DNA from 4 places in the Terrabacter sp. Soil811 genome. Region 4 is predicted to be linked to each of the others. Evidence: riboswitches for the same ligand, from Rfam matches in the RefSeq annotation. Region 4 holds a riboswitch; each other region holds the start of a gene.

Region 1 (5,049 bases), on a different contig from region 4:
CGCGGGGTTGGCGCCGCAGACCATCTCGGCGACCGACCAGCGCAGGGAGGCCGGCACGACCATGCCGCCGAGCTCGGCGGGGACGTCGAGGTTGCCCCAGTCGCCGTCGACGTAGGCCTTGAACGACTTCTTGAACGACTCGGGCATCGTCACCGACTGGCCGACCGGGTCGTAGACGGGCGGGTTGCGGTCGCTGTCGAGCAGGCTGTCGGCCAGCTCGTGCTCGGCGAGGCGTGAGACCTCGCGGAGGATGTCCTTGGCGGCGTCGACGTCGACGTCGGCGTAGATGCCGGTGCCGAGGACGTCCTGACGGTTGAAGACCTCGAAGAGGTTGAACTCGAGGTCACGCACATTGCTCTTGTAGTGGCCCATCCGGGGACCCTCCACGTTCTGTCGCTCGTCGTGCGTCCGCGCTGTCGTCGGCGGGCGCGCCAAGTTACTGGCCGGTCACTTCCATGATGCTACTGACCGGTAACGATCGCAAGGGGGAGAGGTCACGGTTGCGCCACGAGCGGCCTCCGAGGGCGTATGCCGCCCGGCCGGCCTGTGCGCCACGCACCCGTCGCCGGGACGGCCCGGTCGCAAACGGGGTGCGTCACGCGTCGGGAGCCGCTGGGATGGGGACATGGACGCCCGTCACCGCCTCGCCCTGGACCCCTTCGACTGGCAGCGCACCGCCTCGGGCCAGATCCGCGTGAGCCGGGGTGGCCGGCTCGTCGCCGGCGCAGCCGCACGCCGGCTCGAACGGGTGCTCGACGGCGACGACGAGGACGCGGTCCAGCACGCCCTGGCCCGGGCGACCGGCAACTACCGGCGCGGCAACGAGCGCTGACGGTGGGGAGCGCCGGCCACCCGGCCCGCGAGCCCCGACCCGACGGCATACGTGCTCGGACGGCATACGTGCCCGGACGGCATACGTGCCCGGACGGTATACGTGCCCGGACAGCAGAAGGGCCCGGACAGCAGAAGGGCCCGGACAGCAGAAGGGCCCGGACAGCAGAAGGGCCCGGTCACGGAGACCGGGCCCTTCCCATCTGGAGCAGGCGGCACGAATTGCACGTACGTCTTCCTTCTGGAAGAAGGCTGTTCTGCTACTGAACTACGCCTGCGAGGCGTCGCCAACCGTAGCAACAGTCGGGCCGCGACGTCCAAACGGCGCTCGGGCGCGCCGCCGGACCGCCCGCTCGGGTCCGGGCCGACGCGCTCGAGGTCAGCCGACGGTCACGAGCCGTCGCGCAGGCGGCGGGCGAAGGCCGACGACCGCGCCCGCAGCTCCTCGACACGTCGCTCGTCGAGGGCGAGCGGGTCGAGGCCGCCCTCCATGCCGTTCGGCGGGCGCCGGACGTGCGTCGAGCAGCTGAAGTCGGCGTGCACGAGGGTGCCGAGGCTGTTGCCCTCGCGGCCGGATGCCCCGGCCCGCCGGGCCACGAAGAGGGCCACCTCGCTCGTCGCAAAGGCGTCCTCGCACCAGGCGCACATCGCGCTCGCCTTGCGCGTGCGCTCTGCGGTCCGGAGGAGGAAGCCGACGGGTTCCTCGTCGACCGGGACGACGGCGTAGGCCCGTTGCGGGTTGCTGCGGTCGACCCAGCCGAGGTAGTCGAGCGTCTCCCAGCGCCATCCGAGGTCGAGGTCGGCGGGAAGGGTGGCCTGCTTGGCCTCACGCCGGGAGGCGTTGACGAAGGAGGCGCGAATCTCGTTGTCCGTCAATGGTTTCACGGTCTGTTCCTGTCAGTCGGGCAGGACCGGGTGACCCGGTCAGCCGGGGTGGGGGAGGTGGGGCGGGACCCTGACCGCTGAGCAGGCCATGACGGCCACCCACCTCTCCGCGGGCCTCCCCGCTGACGACTGACGTGCCCCGACGGAGCAGCGTCCATGGTGTGTCACGACGTCCGCGGTGGTCCACCGGTTTACCGGAGCGCAGCAGCGCCGGACTGCGTATGCCGTGGGCTGCCGAGGACGTCCATCACGCCGCGGTGGCCGACGGAATGTCCGCTCCCACCGCATTTGACTTGTCAACTATTGCCACAATCTGTTCGTGTAGGACCCTTTTCGTGACCTGTCTGTCACCGTCGATGGATGCTCATCGCCCGGGGTCTCCCCCGAGCGGCCCACCGCACGCCGAGTCCTGTCCACCGGTGGGGCAGCAACGCAATAACGGACAGGAGTGGGGGACCCACTTTCGGGCCGGCCAGCCGGTCCTTGGGGTGAAGCCGCATCTGCGGCCGGGCATCTTCCGCCCGAACCCGACAGCTCACCTCACAGGCGTGGGAAGGAATCCACCATGCCCGCTTCTACCCTTGCACGCCGAATTCCCTTGCAGTCCCTGGCTATCACGCCACTTCTCGCAGCCGCCCTCCTCGTCGGGACGGGTAGCGCGCCGACATCGTCGGTGACGCCCCAGGCGGCCTCTCGAGCGGGAACCGCTCCGGTCACCATCAAGGCCAAACCGGTCGCCTACGTCTCGGCCGCCACGCGTGCTGCGCGCGGCAGGACCGCCGTCAGGATCGCCGCCGCACAGCAGGGCGATCCCTACCGCTACGGGGCCGCGGGCCCGTCGGCGTTCGACTGCTCCGGCCTCGTCTACTACACCTACCGCACCCGTCTCGGCGTCGGCGTCCCGCGCACCGCCAACGCACAGAGACTCGCCAGCGTCCGCATCAGCAAGGCGAACGTCCAGCAGGGCGACCTCATCTTCTTCATGTCCGGGGGCCGCGCCTACCACGTCGGCATCTACGCCGGCTACGGCAAGGTCTGGCACGCACCCAGACCCGGCCAGCGCGTCCAGCTCTCGAGGATCTGGACGACGAGCTGGGTCGCAGGCCGCATGCCCTGACGCCCGTCACACCGTCCCGTGACCGGTGTCGGGCGCGTCCGCCACCGGCCACGGGACGGCGTATCAGTGACTGTCCCGTGGGCCTCTGTCCCCTGCGTCGTCCGACGTCCGGACCAGGGAGATCTCCATGACCACGTCACTGCCCGTCTTCGAGCTGGGCCGACCGCGGCTCGACCTCGAACGCGTCGCCGCCCTCGCCGCCGACCTGCTGGAGCTGCGGGGAGAGGTGACCGAGGACGGGGACCGTCTCTCCGTCTCCGACGAGAACCTCGTGCTCGAGGTCTTCACCGCCTCCGGCGAGCTCTTCGCGGCGGACCGTTCGCAGCTGCACAACCCATCCCTGCGACCCGTGCTGCCCACGCCTGAGGAGGCCTACGCGCGGGCGAGGGACCTCATGGAGCGCCACGCCCTCGCGCCGCGGACCGGTGAGCTCGTCGAGCTCGTCGAGCTCGGCCCCGGCGGTACCCACGTCGCTGCACGGGCACGCCGCCGCGCACGTGCGGACCGGCGCACCCGGCAGCTGGACGTGCAGGCACGCTTCACCCTCGGCATCCGCAACCCCGGGGTCGACTCGGAGCCGAAGGTCCTCCCGGTCATCGGCGGTGGTGGGAAGCTCTCGTTCACCTTCGGTGACGGGGGGCGGCTCATCGGCGCCAACGGCGGCTTCCGCCCGGTCGGCGAGCCGACGTTCGTCGACGCGCTCGACGTCGACGAGGCGTTCGAGAGGCTCGGCTCGGGCGACAAGCTCGACCGCGAGGGTGCCTACCTCGCGTACTACCTCGCGCCGGGTGACGTCGGTCAGGAGGTGCTCACGCCGGTGTGGGTCTTCACGAGCGCGTTCGACGTCGAGCACGCCGGTGGCAGGGGTCGATCGACCGTGCACGGGCGCCACACCTTCGTGGCGGCCACCGACCGCGGACCCGTCTTTGCGCAGGTGGAGGAGCAGTCGGAGCGGGGGGACAGGCCCCCGGCAGCCCGGAGACCCTTCGACCGCAACGGGGCCCGAGCCGACCGTGCAGTCAACCCGAGCGAGGCGGGCACCAGCTGGGTCAGGCAGATCGACCAGAGCACGCCCCTGGGTGGCAGCCCTGCCAACGCCCAGGGCTTCGTCGACGGCCTGTCGGCCGACGGGTGGCAGACGAACTTCAACTGGGGCGACCTCAACGCCTGGGAGTCGGACTGGCACTCCGACGACGACACGTGGGTCGACGCCGCCGACTTCGTCTTCTACACCGGCCACGCCAACCAGAACGGCTGGGTGCTGTGCGTGCCCGGCAAGAAGCAGTCGGTGCTCCTGACCCCGAGCTCCGTCGGTGCGGCGCCGGCATCACCCGGCGACCTCTACGGCCAGAACGACCTCGAGTGGTTCGCCGTGGCCGCCTGCGGGCCGCTCCAGGACGACGTCATCTCGGCCGGTGGCGGCGACGTGCTGAGCCGCTGGGACGGCGCCTTCGACGGCCTGCACACGATGCTCGGCTACGGCGCGATCACCTTCGACAACACCGATGAGGGACGCAAGCTGGCCCGCTACACCCGCGACGGAATGAGCGTCATCGATGCCTGGTTCCGGACCGCCAAGGAGGTCCAGCCAGCCACGAACGGAGAGGCCGCGCCCGACGGCCCGGACGTGTGGGTGGGTGCCATGTGGGTCACCAAGGCGGGCGTCGACCCCTCTGGCGACCACATCTGGGGCCACGGCTCGGTCGCCGCTGACCCGACGGCACCCACGCAGCTCGTCTGCATGTGGACGACCTGCTAGGCGGACGCCGCGAGACGAGCGAAGGCCCCGAACGGCATACCGGTCGGGGCCCTCGCGTCGTGTGGAGCGAGCGACGGGAATCGAACCCGCGTATCCAGCTTGGGAAGCTGGCGCTCTACCATTGAGCTACGCTCGCACGGGCCGCCCGGAGGTGCCCCGCGAAAGGGTCCGCAAGGCGGCACGCGGCGTCAGTGTAGCCGACACCGCGCCAGTGCCAGGAACGCGACCCCAGGGGCCGAAACCGTCATGGATCTCGCCAAGCAGACCGCCTTCGTCGACCATGTCCGCGAGCGCGGCGGGGCGAGTGCCCAGGTGGCCGTCACCCTCGAGCAGTTCTTCGAGGGCAACGACTGCGAGTGGTGCATCGCGCCGAACCGTCCCGAGGACGTGCCGCTCGACACCGTGCGCCGGGTGCTCTTCGAGCTGCGCGAGCACCCGGAGGTGCACGACGTGCGGG
Region 2 (5,049 bases), on a different contig from region 4:
TCACGGGCAACACGATCACCGTGACGATGGCCGCCAACGGCCTGCTCCCCGACAACCCGCACGCCGCGCACATCCACTTCGGCGCCGAGGCCCGCCACGAGTGCCCGGTCCAGTCCGACGACAAGAACGGCGACGGCCACCTCAACACGACCGAGGGCGGACCGGCCTACGGCGACATCGTCGTGTCGCTGACCAAGACCGGTGACACGAGCCCGAAGTCGGGCCTCGCGATCGACCGCTTCAGCACGGCGCCCGGCGGCAAGATCGCCTACCAGCGCGGCAGCATCAAGGTCTCGAGCGGCGTCGCGAAGGCGATCTCGGCCGGCCAGTCCGTCGTCGTCATCCACGGTGTCGACTACAACAAAGACGGCAAGTACTCCGGTGCCACGAAGAGCGACCTCATGCCGTCGCTCCCGACCGAGGCCACCGACCCGGCCCTGTGTGGCGCGCTGCGCGTCGCCCCGGCCGGCGGCATGCACACCGGCGGCGGCCAGGCCGCTGACGGCCTCAAGAGCGGTGGCCAGAACGAGGCCCTCATGCTCGTCGGTGCTGGCGCCCTGCTCGCCGCGGCCGGGACCGGCGCCTTCGCCGCCCGTCGCACCCGCTCGCGCGCCTGAGCGACCGACACCGAGCGACCGACACCGACACGACCGACCGGGAGTGACCCGACCATGAGCGCACCGACCGGCTCCACGCCCGAGCCGACGTCGCCCACCGGCAAACGCAGCACCCGCCGCATCAGCGCGGGCGTGACGGCGGCGCTGGCGGTCACGGCAGTGCTCGTCGTCATCGGGATCGTCGCGCTCGTGGTCGGCCTCAGAGGGAGCTCGGGGACCCCCGGCCCGCCGCAGCCCGCGGCGGGCGGGGTCGCCACGGCCAGCGCCCCCGCGACGCCCGGCCCGTCCTCGTCCAGCCCGTCGGCGTCCCCCGGTCAGGGTGGGACACCGGCGGCGGGCAGGACGGCCGGCGCCGCGCCGGGCACCGTCGGCATCGGTGACTTCCTCGAGGCGTCCGAGCCGACGTCGATCGAGATCCCGTCGATCGGGGTGCGCTCCTCGCACTTCGTCCGGCTCGGCATCCAGGCCGATGGCACGATCTCCGTGCCGGGCACGGCCCAGGAGGTCGGGATCTACGACGCCGGCCCCACGCCCGGCCAGCTCGGCCCGTCGGTCCTCGCCGCACACGTCGACACCCCCTCGGGCGTCCCGGGCATCTTCTACGAGCTGGGCAAGGTCAGGGCCGGTGACGTCGTCAAGGTGTCGCGCCGGGACGGGTCGCACCTGACCTTCACCGTCGACAAGGTCGCGGCCTACAAGAAGTCCCAGTTCCCGACCGAGCTCGTCTACAAGGGCGACTTCACCCAGGCCGAGATCCGCCTCGTGACGTGTGGCGGGCCGACCGACAGCCGCAACGAGTACCGCGACAACGTCGTGGTCTTCGGCCACCTCTCGCGCGCCGCCTGACGACCGCTCCGGGACCGCGCCCGGCCCGACCCGCAGTCGAGCCTCGCTCGAGCCACACTCGAGCCACTTCAGCCCGGCGTATGCCGCGGGGTCCCCACCGAGGGACCCCGCGGCATACCCGTGGGGGGCTTGTCGAGGACCCCCTCCGGATGTGATCCACGTCTCACCCAGCTGAAGGTAAAGCGTTGGTATAGACGGGCACTTCGGACATTCAGGGGCGATCGGCGCGCGTCGTCGTTACCGTGGCGTGACATTTGCCAGCCGCCTCGTCTAGTCTTCCGGGAGTTCGGCCACCTGGCCGGGCTCTCGCGAGGTGGACCGCCTAGTCCTGTCACCGCCTGACGAGAGAGATCGAACCTTGTGACAGGAGCGGAGGAACCACACGTTTCTCCGGACGTCCTACGCAACGACTTCGGACGTCCTTGGGGTGAAGACCCACCCGCCACGCGAGCATCGCGGGGCGGGGGTGGCCCGGGCACCTTTCCGCCCGAACCCGACAGCTAACTTCGTAGGCGCGGAGAGGTAACACGCGTGAACACTGAGAACATCCGCGGTCGCCATCGTGCGCCAGGCCGCCACAACCCCCTCAACGAACTCAAGCTCCTCGCCCGTGAGTCGGCTCAGCCGGCCATGAAGGCGGGCGCCGTCGTCGCCGCCACCGGTGGCCTGGTCGCCACCTTCGCCAACCCGGCGAGCGCCGACACCCTGTCGCCCAACTCGGGCGACGTCGCGGCTGCTGCCGGTGTCGACGCCGCGGCTCCCGCCGCTGTCGGTCCGGCCACGGCTGCCACCCCGGCCGCGTCGACCGCGCTGTCGAAGATCGGCTTCGCCCCGGCCGCGCAGAAGGCCGTCGCCCACCGCGTCGCGCCGGCCAAGCCGCAGGTCATCGAGGACGTCCAGGTCAAGTCCGAGCGGGCTGCCGCCAAGGCCGCAGCCCAGGCCGCCGCCCAGCGCAAGACCGCCTCCCAGCGCGCCTCCCGCGACCTGACCCGCGCCACGCTGACGACGAGCACGTCGTCGGCGAAGGCGAGCGTCAACTCCACGACACCGAGCGCCTCGTCCGGCGTGCGCGCCTCCTCCAACTGGGCCACCGCGGGCCAGTGCACCTGGGGCGCCCTCAACAAGTGGTACCAGTCCGAGGGCTACTACCCCGGCGGCTGGACCGGCAACGCCATGGCGTGGGCCTCGGGCGCAGCATCCGCGGGCTACACCGTGACGGGCACGCCGCGCACGCGGTCGATCCTCGTCATGCAGCCCGGCGTCCACGGCTCCTCGAGCGTCGGCCACGTCGCCTGGGTGACCGCGGTCAACGGCAACGAGGTGACGATCATCGAGATGAACGCCCTCGCCGGTGCGTACAACTACAACACGCGCACGCTGACCGACGGTCCCGGCATGAAGTACATCTACGTGCCGTGACCCACCGGGTCGTCATCTCGACGACCTCCGCGACGACCACCGCGGAGTTCTCCACGAGCTGAGCGCGTACGAAGGGGAGGATGCCTGCGCATCCTCCCCTTCGGCATACCCACCCGAACCCTCCGGCCCGCGTGGGATCCCCCACACGCGCAACCCTGGACACACGGGAATGATCGACCGCCTGCCCTCCTTGTCGCCTAGGTAGTTGAAGGCTCCACCGATAGACGGTGGGGGCCGCCAACCGCCACCGACAGTCCCCTAGACGTGAGGAGCAGGCCTGTGTCCACGGCCTTCGAGAGCATCCGCATCGGCCGCTGGGACCTTCCCCAGCGCTTCGTCATGGCCCCGCTGACCCGCAACCGCGCGGGCGAGGGCCAGGCACCGACCGAGCTCAACGCCGAGTACTACGGCCAGCGCGCGAGCGCCGGCCTCATCATCACCGAGGGCACCCAGCCGAGCGCCGTCGGGCAGGGCTACCTCGACACCCCCGGCATGCACTCCGACGAGCAGGTCGCCGGCTGGCGCCTCGTCGCCGATGCCGTGCACGAGGGCGACGGCCGCGTGGTCGTCCAGCTCATGCACGCCGGCCGCATCGCCCACCCCGACAACAAGGGCGGCCTCGAGAGCGTGGCGCCGAGCGCCATCGCCGCGCCCGGCGAGATCGTGACCCCGAACGGCCAGCAGGCGTATGCCGTCCCGCGGGCCCTGGAGACCGACGAGATCCCCGCGCTCGTGGCGGAGTTCGTCCACGCAGCGCGCCAGGCCGTCGCGGCCGGGCTCGACGGCGTCGAGGTGCACGCCGCGAACGGCTACCTGCCGCACCAGTTCCTCGCGCCGTCGAGCAACGAGCGCACCGACTCCTACGGCGGGTCGCCCGAGAACCGCGCCCGCCTGACCGTCGAGATCACGAAGGCCGTGGCCGAGGCGATCGGCGCCGACCGCGTCGGCATCCGCATCTCGCCCGCGCACAACATCCAGGGCGTCCTCGAGGAGGACGAGGCCGAGACGGCCGCGACCTACGAGTCGCTCGTCGAGGGCATCGCCCCGCTCGGGCTCGCCTACCTCAGCATCCTCGGCGACCCGGAGTCCGACCTCGTCCGCGATCTGCGCAAGCGTTTCGACGGCCCGGTCATCCTCAACACCGGCTTCGGCAAGGTCACCGAGCTGGCCGACGTCGAGGACATCCTCGAGCGCGACCTCGGTGACCTCGTCGCCGTGGGGCGCGAGTTCCTCGCCAACCCGGACCTCGTCCGTCGCTGGCGCGAGGGCGCCCCGCTCAACGAGCCGAACTCCGCCACCTTCTACGGCGGCGGCGCCGAGGGCTACACGGACTACCCCGCCCTCCCCTGACACCCCACCGTCGAGTGAGCGCCCGGTAACAGTCGAGTGAGCGCCCCGTCACAGACCACCTGTGGCGGGGCGCTCACTCGACTGGGACGGAGCGCTCACTCGACTGGGCCAGGTCGGATGGGCATCGGCGTAGGCCGGTCAGGTGGGCACCGGCGCTCGCCGGTCAGGTGGGCTCGGGCGGGTTCTCGGCGCCACCCCCGGACGGGAGCGGGTCGCCGAGGGGTCGCTGGACCCACGCGACGTCGTGCGAGGCGCCGAACTTCCAGCCGATGTCGCGGTAGGTGCCGACCGGCTCGAAGCCCATCGCCGCGTGCAGCCGGCCGCTCGCCTCGTTGGGCTGGGTCATCCCGGCCGCGGCCATCCGGTAGCCGCGGGCCGTGAGCCGCTCGAGCAGCGCCTCGTAGAGCCGCCGCCCGCCGCCGCGACCGCGCTGGTCGCCCGCGAGGTAGACCGACACCTCGCACGACCACCGGTACGCCGCCCGCTCCTTGAACGGTCCGGCATACGCGTAGCCGACGACCTCGCCCGCGTCCTCGAGCACGAGGAAGGCGTGCCGCGCCTGCGCCTTGGCGATCCGGCGCTCCATCTCGGCGACGTCCGGCGGCTCCGTCTCGAAGGTGACCGTCGTGCCGGTGACGTAGGGGGCGTAGATCGCAGCGCACGCGGCGGCGTCGCCGGGCGTGGCATCACGCACCGCCGGCGCATCGGTCGCATCGGTCGTACCCGTCGTAGCGGTCGCCGCGATCCGGTCGAGAACGTCGGGCACGTCGGGCACGTCGGGCACGTCGGGCACGTCGGGAACGTCGGACATGCGCCG
Region 3 (5,049 bases), on a different contig from region 4:
GAGCCTTGACCGGGAGCGAGTCGCGCACGTAGCCACCGAGCTGGCGTCGCACCGCCCGACATTCGGCGTCGCCGGCGTTCGCGACGAGCTCGGAGAGGAAGGTCTGGCGCAGCCGCTCGCGTGCCCGCTTGCTCCGGCTCGCGACACCGTTCGGCGTCGTGCCCAGCCCGGGAGCGATCTGGTGCGGCTTCTCCTCGTGCACGACCAGACGCCAGAGCAGCGACCGGGACTCGTCGGGCAGCGAACGCCAGGCCGCCCAGACGGCGTCGCGCTCCTCGGCGTCGACGGCCTCGTCCTCCGCCGAGGCAGCCGTGCGGGTGTCGACGGTCGTCTCGTCGTCGGTCAGCACGACCCGGTTCGTGTAGCGCCGCGCCACGTCGATGTTGGCGCGGCGCAACGTGCTGAGCAGGTAGGGCCGGAAGGCGGTGTCGGGCCCGCCCCCACCACGGAGGGCATCGAGGGTGCGGGTGAAGCTCTCGCTGACGAGGTCGTCGACGTCGCTCGGCGAGGCGACCCGGGAGGCGAGCCGTCGGGCCGCGGGCTCGTGCCGCGACCACAGCGCGGAGTAGGCGGCGTCGTCGCCCGCCCGAACCCGGTCGACGAGCGCCGCGTCGCTCTCGGGTCCGTCGACGCGTACGCCCTCGTCCGCCCCATCCACGGACTCGCCGCCGTGCTCGTCGTGCGCCCGCTCCACGATCTTCTGTCCCCCACCCGTACGCCGACGTCTCGTCGGCTGTCTCGACCCAAGTTCCAGCAGGGTGCGTGACCGGGCGCCGGGTCCCGTCCCCGACCCGTCGGCGCGTCAGCAACGCACCTCACGCATCCTCCCCCCTGGAGACGCTCGAGGGACCGAATCATGGCGCGACATGCCCGCGGATGTACAGGGTTGACGGCGTGCCGGGTGATTTGCGTGCGTTTGCGACACACCTCGGGCGCCGCCACGTCTTCCCCCGTGAGGCGCCGCGCCGGACGCTTGGGCGGGGACCCGGGCGAGCCGGTGGGGGCGACGACCGGCGCATCACGAACGGCGGCGACGGGCTGCGGTCCGACGGGTGGTGGGTGCTCCCGAGGAGGGGACGGGAGCACCCACCGACGCCCGGGCGGGCTTGCCCAAGAGCCGGATCCGACCCGGACCTGCATGCGACGATGGAGACTCCACGACCCGTCACCCCAGGAGCAGCACATGACGGCGACCGACCCGAGCCACGGCTTCCTCAGCGAGCCGGCTCTGACACCGGAGCTCGAGGCCTACTTCGCGAGCGACGTCACCGACCATGGCTACGTCATGAACCTCAGCCGCGTCTGGGCCCAGTCGCCCGCGGCCCACGACACGCTCTTCGCGCTCCTGGCCGACATGGTCTCCGTCGCCGGCCTGAGCTTCCGGCAGCGCGGCATCCTCATCGCCGCGACCGCCTCGACCATCGGCGACTCCTACTGTGCGCTCGCGTGGGGTGGCCGCCTCGCCACCGCAGCCGGCGAGGAGGTCGCAGGCGCCGTGCTCCGCGGAGACGACGAGCCCCTCGACGCCGCCGACGCCGCCCTGGCGACGTGGGCCCGGACCGTGGCGAGCACCCCGAACGCCACCACTCCCGCCGATCTCGAGCCGTTGCGCGCCGTCGGCTTCGACGACCGGCAGATCTTCGCGATCACGGTCTTCGTCGCGCTGCGCCGAGCCTTCTCGACCGTCAACGACGCCCTCGGCCCGCTCCCCGACCACCAGCTGCGCGCCGACGCCCCACCCGCCGTGGACGACGCGGTCTCCTTCGGCCGCCCGGCCGCGGACCAGCCCTCCTGACCGAGGGCGTATGCCGTCCGCCCGGCTCCCCGGGTCGGGCACCCGGCCCGCGCGTTCGCGCTCAGACGGTCTGCGTGGCCACCCCGCGCAGCAGCGCGAGGTAGTCCTCGACCGGGTGGGCTCCGGTCACGGCGGCATACCCGTTGGCGACGACGAACGGCGTCGACGTCACACCCATGGACCGCGCCTGCTGCTCGTCCTCACGCACCTGTTCGGCGTACTCGTCGGAGGCGAGCACGGCCGACACCCGCCGCTCGTCGAGACCGCACTCGCCGGCGAGGCGCTGCAGGACCTCACGGTCGTCGATGGCGAGGCCCTCGCCGAAGTGCGCGGAGTGGAAGCGCTCGACCGCCGCGGAGCGCAGCGCGGGCCCGCCCATCTCGCCGGCGAGGGCGCAGAGCCGGTGCGCGTCGAAGGTGTTGGCGCGCACCGCGCGGTCCCAGTCGAAGACGAGGTCGTCGGCCTCGGCCACCTCGCTGGCCTTGGCGTTCATGAGCCGGCCGGCGCCCGCGTCGCCGCCGTGGCGCACCGAGAGGTGGTCGCTGACGGGCACGGAGCCACCGACCGGGACGTCCGGGTCGAGCTCGAAGGAGCGCAGGCGCACCGTGACGTCGTGCGGCCGCTCGAAGGCGGCAACGGCAGCCTCGACACGGCGCTTGGCGACCCACGAGTAGGGGCAGACCAGGTCGCTCCAGAGGTCGAGCTCGATGATGGTCGTGGACTCGGCAGCAGGCTGATCGGTCATCGACTCAGTCAACCACGGTGGCTGACGGGGCCGGAAAAGCGCTGCGCCCCCACCGGATCCGGTGGGGGCGCAGCGTGTGGCGTGAGAGGTGACCGCTCAGATGCGGCCGTACATCGACGGCGTCGTCCAGATGGAGTGGTTGCCGATGACGGTGCCGGGACGCTGGGCGTCGATCATGCGGCCCGGGCTGACGTAGATGCCCACGTGGTAGATCGGCGAGCCGAAGAAGACGAGGTCGCCGGGGCGCGGGTTGCTGACCGGGGTCGAGGCCGCGGCCTGCGCCGACGCGGTGCGCGGGATCGAGATGCCGGCCTGGCGGTAGACGTAGGACGTGAAGCCGGAGCAGTCGAAGCCGGAGGGCGTCGTGCCGCCGTAGACGTAGGGAACACCGAAGTACGACTGGGCGATGCCGATGATGCCCGTGGCGCTGGGGTTGGGCGCGACGTTGAGGGCGGCCCGGGTGGTCGAGCCGGAGCGCGACGCGCGCTGCTGGGTGGCCTCACGCTCGGCGGCGGCCTTCTCGGCGGCCTTCTTCGCGGCGCGCTCGGACTTGACCTGGACGTCCTCGATGACGACCGGCTTGACCGAGGCCTGCTTGAGGGCGGGCTTGGCGTAGCCGATCGCCGACAGGGCGTTGCCGGCCTTGAGCGTGCCGACGGCGGGGCCGACGGCCGCGGGACCGGCGACCGTGCTGGCGGAGCCGTCAGCGGCGTTCGCGGTGCCGGCGAACGAAGCGACGAGACCACCCGAGGCCGCGACGATGGCGGCACCCTTCACGGCGGGCTGGGCCGACTCCTTGGCGATCGTCTTGAGCTCCGAGATCGCGTTGAAGCGACCGGGGGCGCGGTGGCGCCCGGGAACGTTCTGAGCCACGTTTGACCTCTCGACGCCTACGAGGTGAGCTGTCGGGTTCGGGCTGGAGGTACTGCCCGGCCTTCGCTCGGACCGGTCTCGGTCCACGGAGGGCTTCACCCCGAGGGCGTCTCTCGACGCCCGGAGAAAGTGGTTCCCCCGCTCCTGCCATGCGGTTCGTACTGAGCCTCAGGTCGATGGCAGGACTAGGCGGTCCGACCCGGGGCACTCACTCGACGGGGAGAGCAAGTTCGCCCACCGTACCCAAGTAGGAGTGCCTTGTCACCTTCGAGTTCCCGGAAGTCAAAGAAATTTCAGCGACCTCCGGACGGGGCCGGACGAGGTGTGGCAAGGCCTGCCAAAACGACCCGGCACACCGGGGCAAACCCTGCCGGATACGGCGTGTTCAGGCGGCCTGGCAGAAGACGTGGACGGCCACGTCGTCGGGCAGGGAGACGCCCGTGGACGGCTCGCTGCCCTCGCGGACGGCGACGACCCGGCCGCCGTCACGGACGACCTCGACGCGGGCGCCGGGCACGACGCCGGCACTCGTCAGCAGCGCGAGCGCCTCCGGGTCGACCTGGACGGGCTCACCGATGCGACGGATCGTCACGACCGTCGGCGCGGCCCCCACGGCGGCGGTCAGGGTGCTGAGGCCGGTGAGGAAGTCCTCGTCCTGGCGCACCCCGAGCTCCTCGAGACCGGGGATGGGGTTGCCGTAGGGCGACTCGAGCCCCTCGCCGATGAGGCCGAGGATCTTGCGCTCGACCTTCTCGGACATGACGTGCTCCCACCGGCAGGCCTCGTCGTGGGCGTACTCCCACTCGAGGCCGATGACGTCGACGAGCAGCCGCTCGGCGAGGCGGTGCTTGCGCATGACGCGGGTCGCGAGCAGCCGGCCGTGGTCGGACAGCTCGAGGTGACGGTCGCCCGAGACCGCGACGAGCCCGTCGCGCTCCATGCGGGCGACGGTCTGCGACACGGTGGGGCCCGAGTGGCCGAGACGCTCGGCGATGCGCGCGCGGAGGGGCACGATGCCCTCCTCCTCGAGCTCGAAGATGGTGCGCAGGTACATCTCGGTGGTGTCGATCAGGTCCGTCACGGTCATACCTTCTCAGAATCGGAGAGCGGTCAGGGACCGCCCGTCAGTGGCCCCGGCGTCGGCCCGGTCCTCGCGCGTCGGGTCGGGTCGTGCCGTGGCACCCAGATGCGCAGCCAGCCCGCCCCGACCACGGCACCCACGCCGAGCACGACGGCGGAGGCGCCGAGCGACATGATGGCGCTCAGCCCTGACAACGCCAGCGGACCCGCCGCCCTTCCCACGTCCGCGCAGAGCCGCCAACCGCCGAGGAACTGCGCGCGTCCGTCTGCGGGCGAGGCGTCGGCGCCCAGGGTCATGATGAGCCCCGCCCCGAGGCCGTTGCCGAGACCGAGCACGGTCGCCGCGGCCGTCACGGCGACGAGGCTCGTGGCGAGCGGGAGCAGCATCATGCCGAGGCCGAGCACGAGCATGCTGGGCACGGCGGCCGCGACCCGGCCGTGGCGGTCCATGAGCCAGCCCGAGGGGTAGAAGAGCGCCATGTCGAGCGCCCCGGCGACCCCGAAGACGAGCGACGTCTGTGCCGGGGAGAAGCCGACCGACTCGGCCCACAGCGGC
Region 4 (5,049 bases):
AGGCCAGATCAAGCTCCAGCCCGGCAGCTACATGATCGCCGGGGAGGGACTGGCGGTGGGCCGCGACATGGGCGACCCGGTCACGCAGGACTACCCCGGCGAGCGCCCGTACCGGTTCACGGGAGGCACCATCAGGCGCGTCGCCGTCGACGTGAGCGGCGAGCCCTACGTCGACCTGGAACGTGAAGCGCAGGGCATGTTGATGCGTGAGTGAACCGCCACCGACCCCCGCAGGGTCGTCACACGATCGGTCCCGACGAAGGCCGCACGGGCCCACGGCTGGAGCATGAGCATGCATGAGGACGACCGTGGTCGGGCCGAGTCACCGGCCGACCTCGCACCACGGGGGCGGGTGCTCGACGAGATCCGCACACCGCGGGCGGCGGCCATCGCCGGGATCGCCTTCGCCGTGCTCCTGGGGGCGGTCGTCATCCTCATGTACCTGGCGCTCCCGGGCACCGGCGGCCGCTCGACGTGGATCACCGATGCGGAGCGCCGCGGCAGGGTCACGCTGGCGATGCAGCTCACCCCGTACGCGGGCATCGCCTTCCTGTGGTTCATCGGGGTGATCCGTTCCCGTCTCGGGCACCGCGAGGACAAGCTGTTCGCGACAGCCTTCCTCGGGTCGGGGCTGCTCTTCGTCGCCATGCTCTTCGCCGCATCTGCAGACGTCGGAGCCCTGCTCGCCCTCTACGACGGGCCCGACAGCGTCTCGCCGGAGTACGTCCGGCAGGTGGGGGCGGTCAGCACGGCCCTCCTGACGACGTTCGGCATCCGCATGGCAGCGGTCTTCACGATGGTCGTCACGAACCTCGGCCGTCGCACCGGGATCGTGCCTCGCTGGCTCGTGGCCGTGGGGTTCGTCGTCGCGCTGGTCCTGCTCCTTGCACCACCGCGGACGGTCTGGGCCGTCCTGCTCTTCCCGTTGTGGGTCCTGCTCCTCAGCCTGCACCTGCTGGTCACGTCGTTCCGACCGGAGCCGGCGACGGCGTAGGGCAGCGCAAGGAGCCGTGGAGCCCTGAGCGGGCCCCACGGCCCGAGTCACGCGTCAGCGGCGATCGCGGCGATCGTCGCGCCGGTCCTCACGGCGTTCACCGCGCCGGTGAATCCCGTGCGCGACGACGACGGCGCCGCCGACGGCGGCCACTGTCCTTCTCCTGCGCCTGGCTGCGAGTGGCATGTCAGGCTCCTTCCTCTTCGTCGGACTCGATGGCGGCGATGACGGCCTGGATCGGGATGCGCCCGCTGGCCACGAGCTGGCCGCCGGCGTGACGCACCGCCGCGCCGAAGGGAGCCGCCCACAGGTTCTCCCAGACCAGGACGGCCGCTGAGCTGCCGGGCTCGATGGTGTCGGCCAGGTCGGCGACGTCCTGCTCGCTGAGCAGCATGGCCAGCTCGGTCTCGTACGCACGGAGCTCGCCGATCTCCGAGTCCTCCAGGTCGGTCGCCTCGAAGGCCTCGAAGCTGCCGTCCTCCGCCTTCTTGAAGAACAGCAGGTCCAGGACCCGGATGAGCTCGCGATCCACGTAGTCCTTGAGGATCGGGGCGATCTTGCCGTTGAGGGTGCTGCCCTCGAACTCCACGACGATCCAGTCCACCGGACCGAGCTCGTCGACGTTGAGAGTCATGTCATCTTCTCCTTGAGGTGCGTCCGATGGATCGGTGCGTCCGATGGGGGACCGATCCCAACGCTAGGAGCCGCTCGTCCGTCCCGCGTCATCCGCCGGGGATGAGCCTCTCGCCGTGGGCACGCAGATGCGGGCCCGTCAGCCGGACTCGCACGTCACGGTGGAGCTGGCGAGGGGACTCGAACCCCTAACCGCCTGTTTACAAGACAGGTGCGCTACCAATTGCGCCACGCCAGCACGTCTCGGCGCGAGCGCCGCGGACGGGCGAAAGCGTAACCGAGCGGGACGGCATACGCCCAAACACCGGGCGCGAGCCGACGCCGGACATGAGAAGGACGGCCCCGCGCAAACCCAGGGGTTGGTCGCGCGAGGCCGTCCGGCTCAGTTGTATCAGGAACTCACGGGAGTCGCAGAGTCTGACCCACGAAGATGAGGTTCGGGTTGGTGACCCGGGCGCCGTTGGCCTTCCAGAGGGCCTTCCAGCCGCCGGCCACGTGGTAGCGCGCGGCGATCTTGCCGAGGGTGTCGCCGCTGTGCACGGTGACCTTCGCGCCCTTGGCGGTGTTCTTGACCGTGGGCTTCGTCGCGTACGTCTTCTTCTTGACGACCTTCTTCGTCGTCACGGGCTTGCGGACGGTCGACCGCGAGACCGGGTTCGTCGTCGCGCCACCGTTGGCCCGCGTCAGGCCGGCCCGCTGCGAGCACACCGGCCAGGCGCCGGGGCCCTGGGAGGCGAGGACGCGCTGCGCGATGGCGATCTGCTCGGCCCGCGTGGCGAGGTCGGCGCGCGACGCGAAGGCCGTGCCGCCGTAGCCACGCCACGTGCTCTGCACGAACTGGAGGCCGCCGTAGTAGCCGTTGCCGGTGTTGATGTGCCAGTTGCCGCTCGACTCGCACTGGGCGACGCGATCCCAGACCGAGGCGGCCTTGGCCGACCCGCCCGTGGCGATCCCACCGACGATGGTGGCGGCTCCAGCGATTCCGACTCCCGCGATGCGCTGCTTGGCCGAGATCTTCTTGGCCGCAGCATGCTTGGACATGTACTGCATGGGTGATCCTTCCTGACGCGCGCCTGCGGGGTTAGCTGTCGGGTTGGGGCGTCAGGTGCCCCGTCGCGGATGCGACTTCACCCCGAGACCAGATCTCGTCCTCTTGACATGCGCTTCGACACACATGCACTCACTGGCCACACTGGGTCCCCCGTCCTCGCCCGGCCCACGGGTGTGGGCTACATCCCTGGCTGGCGAGGCTCGGCGCGCTCAGGGAACGGATAAATGGGTGTCCATGTGAAGTTGTGGGAGCGTTCGTGTGGAGCCGGACGCGACGAAGCGACCCGGGAGCCGAGTGGTGCTGCTCCCGTTCGACCCGAAAGTCGAGGCCGCCGAGCACTGACGGTACGGGAGGTTTCCGCAGCGCACAAGGCACGTCGAGACACTTCCGTGATCTTTTTTTCAGCCCCAGATGCAGGTCGATGCGCTATGCACACAGGCCCCGCACAGAGGCCGCCCGGACGCCCCACAGGCCCCGCCCCGCACGCTCACCGTCTCGTGCGCCGAGCCGTCACTTCCCGAAAGGGTTCGTCGTGAACGGGTCCCACGTGAGGCTCGACCCGTGCTGCAGGGCCACGAGCGCAGCCGCGACGCCGAAGACGGCGAGCAGCCCGGAGACGATCTGCGCGGCCAGGCCGGCCGGCACGAGGAGCCGCGCCATCGAGCGCGAACCGCGTCGCAGCGAGGCGCCGCCGGGGCCCCACCACAGCATGAGCAGGCCGAGGACACCGCCGATCGCGAGCGTGATCGGTGTGCCCGGGCCGAGGTCGGTCCCCTGCGTGCCGGCGAGGAGCAGGGCGGCCGCGAAGACGCCGGCGAGCGCCACCGCCACGGGCAGGAGCAGCCCGACCCCCGTTGCGATGATGCCGACGACGAGGTGCCACGGGCTCGACACGACGGCGAAGGGCACGTCGCTGCGCCGGCGGCCGAAGTCGTAGCGGCGCAGCACGAGCGCCGTCACCGAGCGATCGGTGGCCCGGGCGAGCGCCGACAGGACGACGAGCACGACGAGGGCGATGCCCGGCCACGCCATGAGGGCACCGACCCAGGCGATCGCGACGGCGGCGAGCAGGCCGGTGCGCATCGGCAGTCCGATGCGCGGGTCGCCCTCGCGCTGGGCGGGCTCGTCGTCCTCGTCCCACTCGTCGTCGGGCCAGTAGCCGTCCTGCGGAGCCGGTTCGACGTCCTGGCCGCCGCGCCCGTGTCGGGCATCGTAGGCCTGGGCGCCACCCCAGTCGTCCGGCGACGTGGGCTCGTCGTCCCAGCCGTGGTCGTATGCCGCCGGGCCGGGATCGGGCGACCGTGGACCGGTCGGGGGCGGGGCCCACCGCACCGGGTTCCCCGCGGCCGCACCAGCGCCCACGGCGCCTGCCGTGCCTGCCGTGCCTGCTGTGCCTGCTGTGCCGACGGGCGGCATGACGGCGGTGCTGCCGTGCTGCACGACCTGGGTGTCTCCGGGGGTCGCGCTGACGCGGCCGTCGTCCCACGGGTTGCCGCTCGGCGTCGGCACGGTCGCCGCGCGGCCGGCGGCGTAGAGCTCGAGCGCCGCGATGACCTCGTCGGCGTGGGGGCGAAGCCGCGGGTCGGGAGAGAGGGACGCGCGCAGCAGCGGCACGAGGCGCGGGTCGACGCCCTCGAGGTCGACGTCACCGGCACGGACGCGGGTGAGCACGGCGTCCATGCGGGCGCGGCCGAACGGCGGACGGCCCGACGCGGCATACGTGATCGTGGCGGCCCAGCCCCACCAGTCGGTGGCGTCCGTGATGGCGGCACCCTCGACGAGCTCGGGCGAGAGGTAGCCGGGCGTGCCCATGACCAGCCCGCCGACGGTGTGGCGCACGTCGTCCTGCAGGTGCGCGATGCCGAAGTCGATGAGGACCGGGTCGCCGTCCTCGATGAGGACGTTGCCCGGCTTGATGTCGCGGTGGACGACCCCGCACGCGTGGATGGCGCGGATCGCCTCGGCGATCCCGCGGGCCAGGCGGAGCAGGTCCGCCGGGGCCAGCGGGCCGTGGTCCTCGACGACCTCGTCGAGGGCCGGGCCGGGCACGTAGCGGGTCACGATGTACGGGCGGGGCGCCATGACGTCGGCGTCGATGACGCTCGCGACCCGCGCGTCGCGGATGCGCGAGAGGGTGTCGACCTCACGGGACAGGCGCTGCCGGGCGTCGGCGTCGTGCGCGACGTGGGCGCGCAGGACCTTGATCGCGACGGCACGGCCGCGCGGGTCGAGGGCGAGGTGGACCACGCCCATGCCGCCCTCGCCGATCTCCTCGATGAGGCGGTACGGGCCGATCCGCTGCGGGGACCCCGGCCCGCCGGGGCGCGCTGCCACGGGCACGCCACCGGTGCGCGCGCCGGGCCGCGGGTTG

Evidence for each region. Region 4 has a riboswitch for cyclic di-AMP ahead of ASH01_RS03925 (LysM peptidoglycan-binding domain-containing protein). Riboswitches for the same ligand answer to the same signal wherever they lie in the genome.
Region 1: it holds a riboswitch for cyclic di-AMP, as region 4 does, so the genes downstream of both, ASH01_RS08715 (C40 family peptidase) here and ASH01_RS03925 (LysM peptidoglycan-binding domain-containing protein) in region 4, are expected to answer to the same signal.
Region 2: it holds a riboswitch for cyclic di-AMP, as region 4 does, so the genes downstream of both, ASH01_RS18395 (CHAP domain-containing protein) here and ASH01_RS03925 (LysM peptidoglycan-binding domain-containing protein) in region 4, are expected to answer to the same signal.
Region 3: it holds a riboswitch for cyclic di-AMP, as region 4 does, so the genes downstream of both, ASH01_RS21870 (C40 family peptidase) here and ASH01_RS03925 (LysM peptidoglycan-binding domain-containing protein) in region 4, are expected to answer to the same signal.

What each region holds. Positions count from the first base shown of each region.
Region 1 is NZ_LMSX01000007.1:385,294-390,342, reverse strand. Features, by position in the region: gene ASH01_RS08730 (acyl-CoA dehydrogenase) at 1-372, opposite strand, end outside; gene ASH01_RS08725 (hypothetical protein) at 626-832, shown strand; tRNA gene ASH01_RS22925 (tRNA-Gly) at 1,036-1,109, opposite strand; gene ASH01_RS08720 (FBP domain-containing protein) at 1,222-1,716, opposite strand; cyclic di-AMP (ydaO/yuaA leader) riboswitch at 2,138-2,280, shown strand; gene ASH01_RS08715 (C40 family peptidase) at 2,315-2,833, shown strand; gene ASH01_RS08710 (DUF6345 domain-containing protein) at 2,961-4,592, shown strand; tRNA gene ASH01_RS08705 (tRNA-Gly) at 4,655-4,728, opposite strand; gene ASH01_RS08700 (hypothetical protein) at 4,839-5,049, shown strand, end outside.
Region 2 is NZ_LMSX01000010.1:234,874-239,922, forward strand. Features, by position in the region: gene ASH01_RS18385 (CHRD domain-containing protein) at 1-617, shown strand, start outside; gene ASH01_RS18390 (sortase domain-containing protein) at 672-1,463, shown strand; cyclic di-AMP (ydaO/yuaA leader) riboswitch at 1,803-1,990, shown strand; gene ASH01_RS18395 (CHAP domain-containing protein) at 1,995-2,882, shown strand; gene ASH01_RS18400 (alkene reductase) at 3,162-4,232, shown strand; gene ASH01_RS18405 (GNAT family N-acetyltransferase) at 4,396-5,043, opposite strand.
Region 3 is NZ_LMSX01000014.1:13,295-18,343, forward strand. Features, by position in the region: gene ASH01_RS21855 (sigma-70 family RNA polymerase sigma factor) at 1-694, opposite strand, end outside; gene ASH01_RS21860 (hypothetical protein) at 1,184-1,795, shown strand; gene ASH01_RS21865 (DsbA family oxidoreductase) at 1,857-2,540, opposite strand; gene ASH01_RS21870 (C40 family peptidase) at 2,637-3,413, opposite strand; cyclic di-AMP (ydaO/yuaA leader) riboswitch at 3,416-3,591, opposite strand; gene ASH01_RS21875 (metal-dependent transcriptional regulator) at 3,799-4,494, opposite strand; gene ASH01_RS21880 (MFS transporter) at 4,524-5,049, opposite strand, start outside.
Region 4 is NZ_LMSX01000001.1:844,885-849,933, forward strand. Features, by position in the region: gene ASH01_RS03905 (arylsulfatase) at 1-214, shown strand, start outside; gene ASH01_RS03910 (hypothetical protein) at 287-994, shown strand; gene ASH01_RS03915 (DUF6325 family protein) at 1,182-1,628, opposite strand; tRNA gene ASH01_RS03920 (tRNA-Thr) at 1,790-1,865, opposite strand; gene ASH01_RS03925 (LysM peptidoglycan-binding domain-containing protein) at 2,027-2,677, opposite strand; cyclic di-AMP (ydaO/yuaA leader) riboswitch at 2,681-2,868, opposite strand; gene ASH01_RS03930 (serine/threonine-protein kinase) at 3,189-5,049, opposite strand, start outside.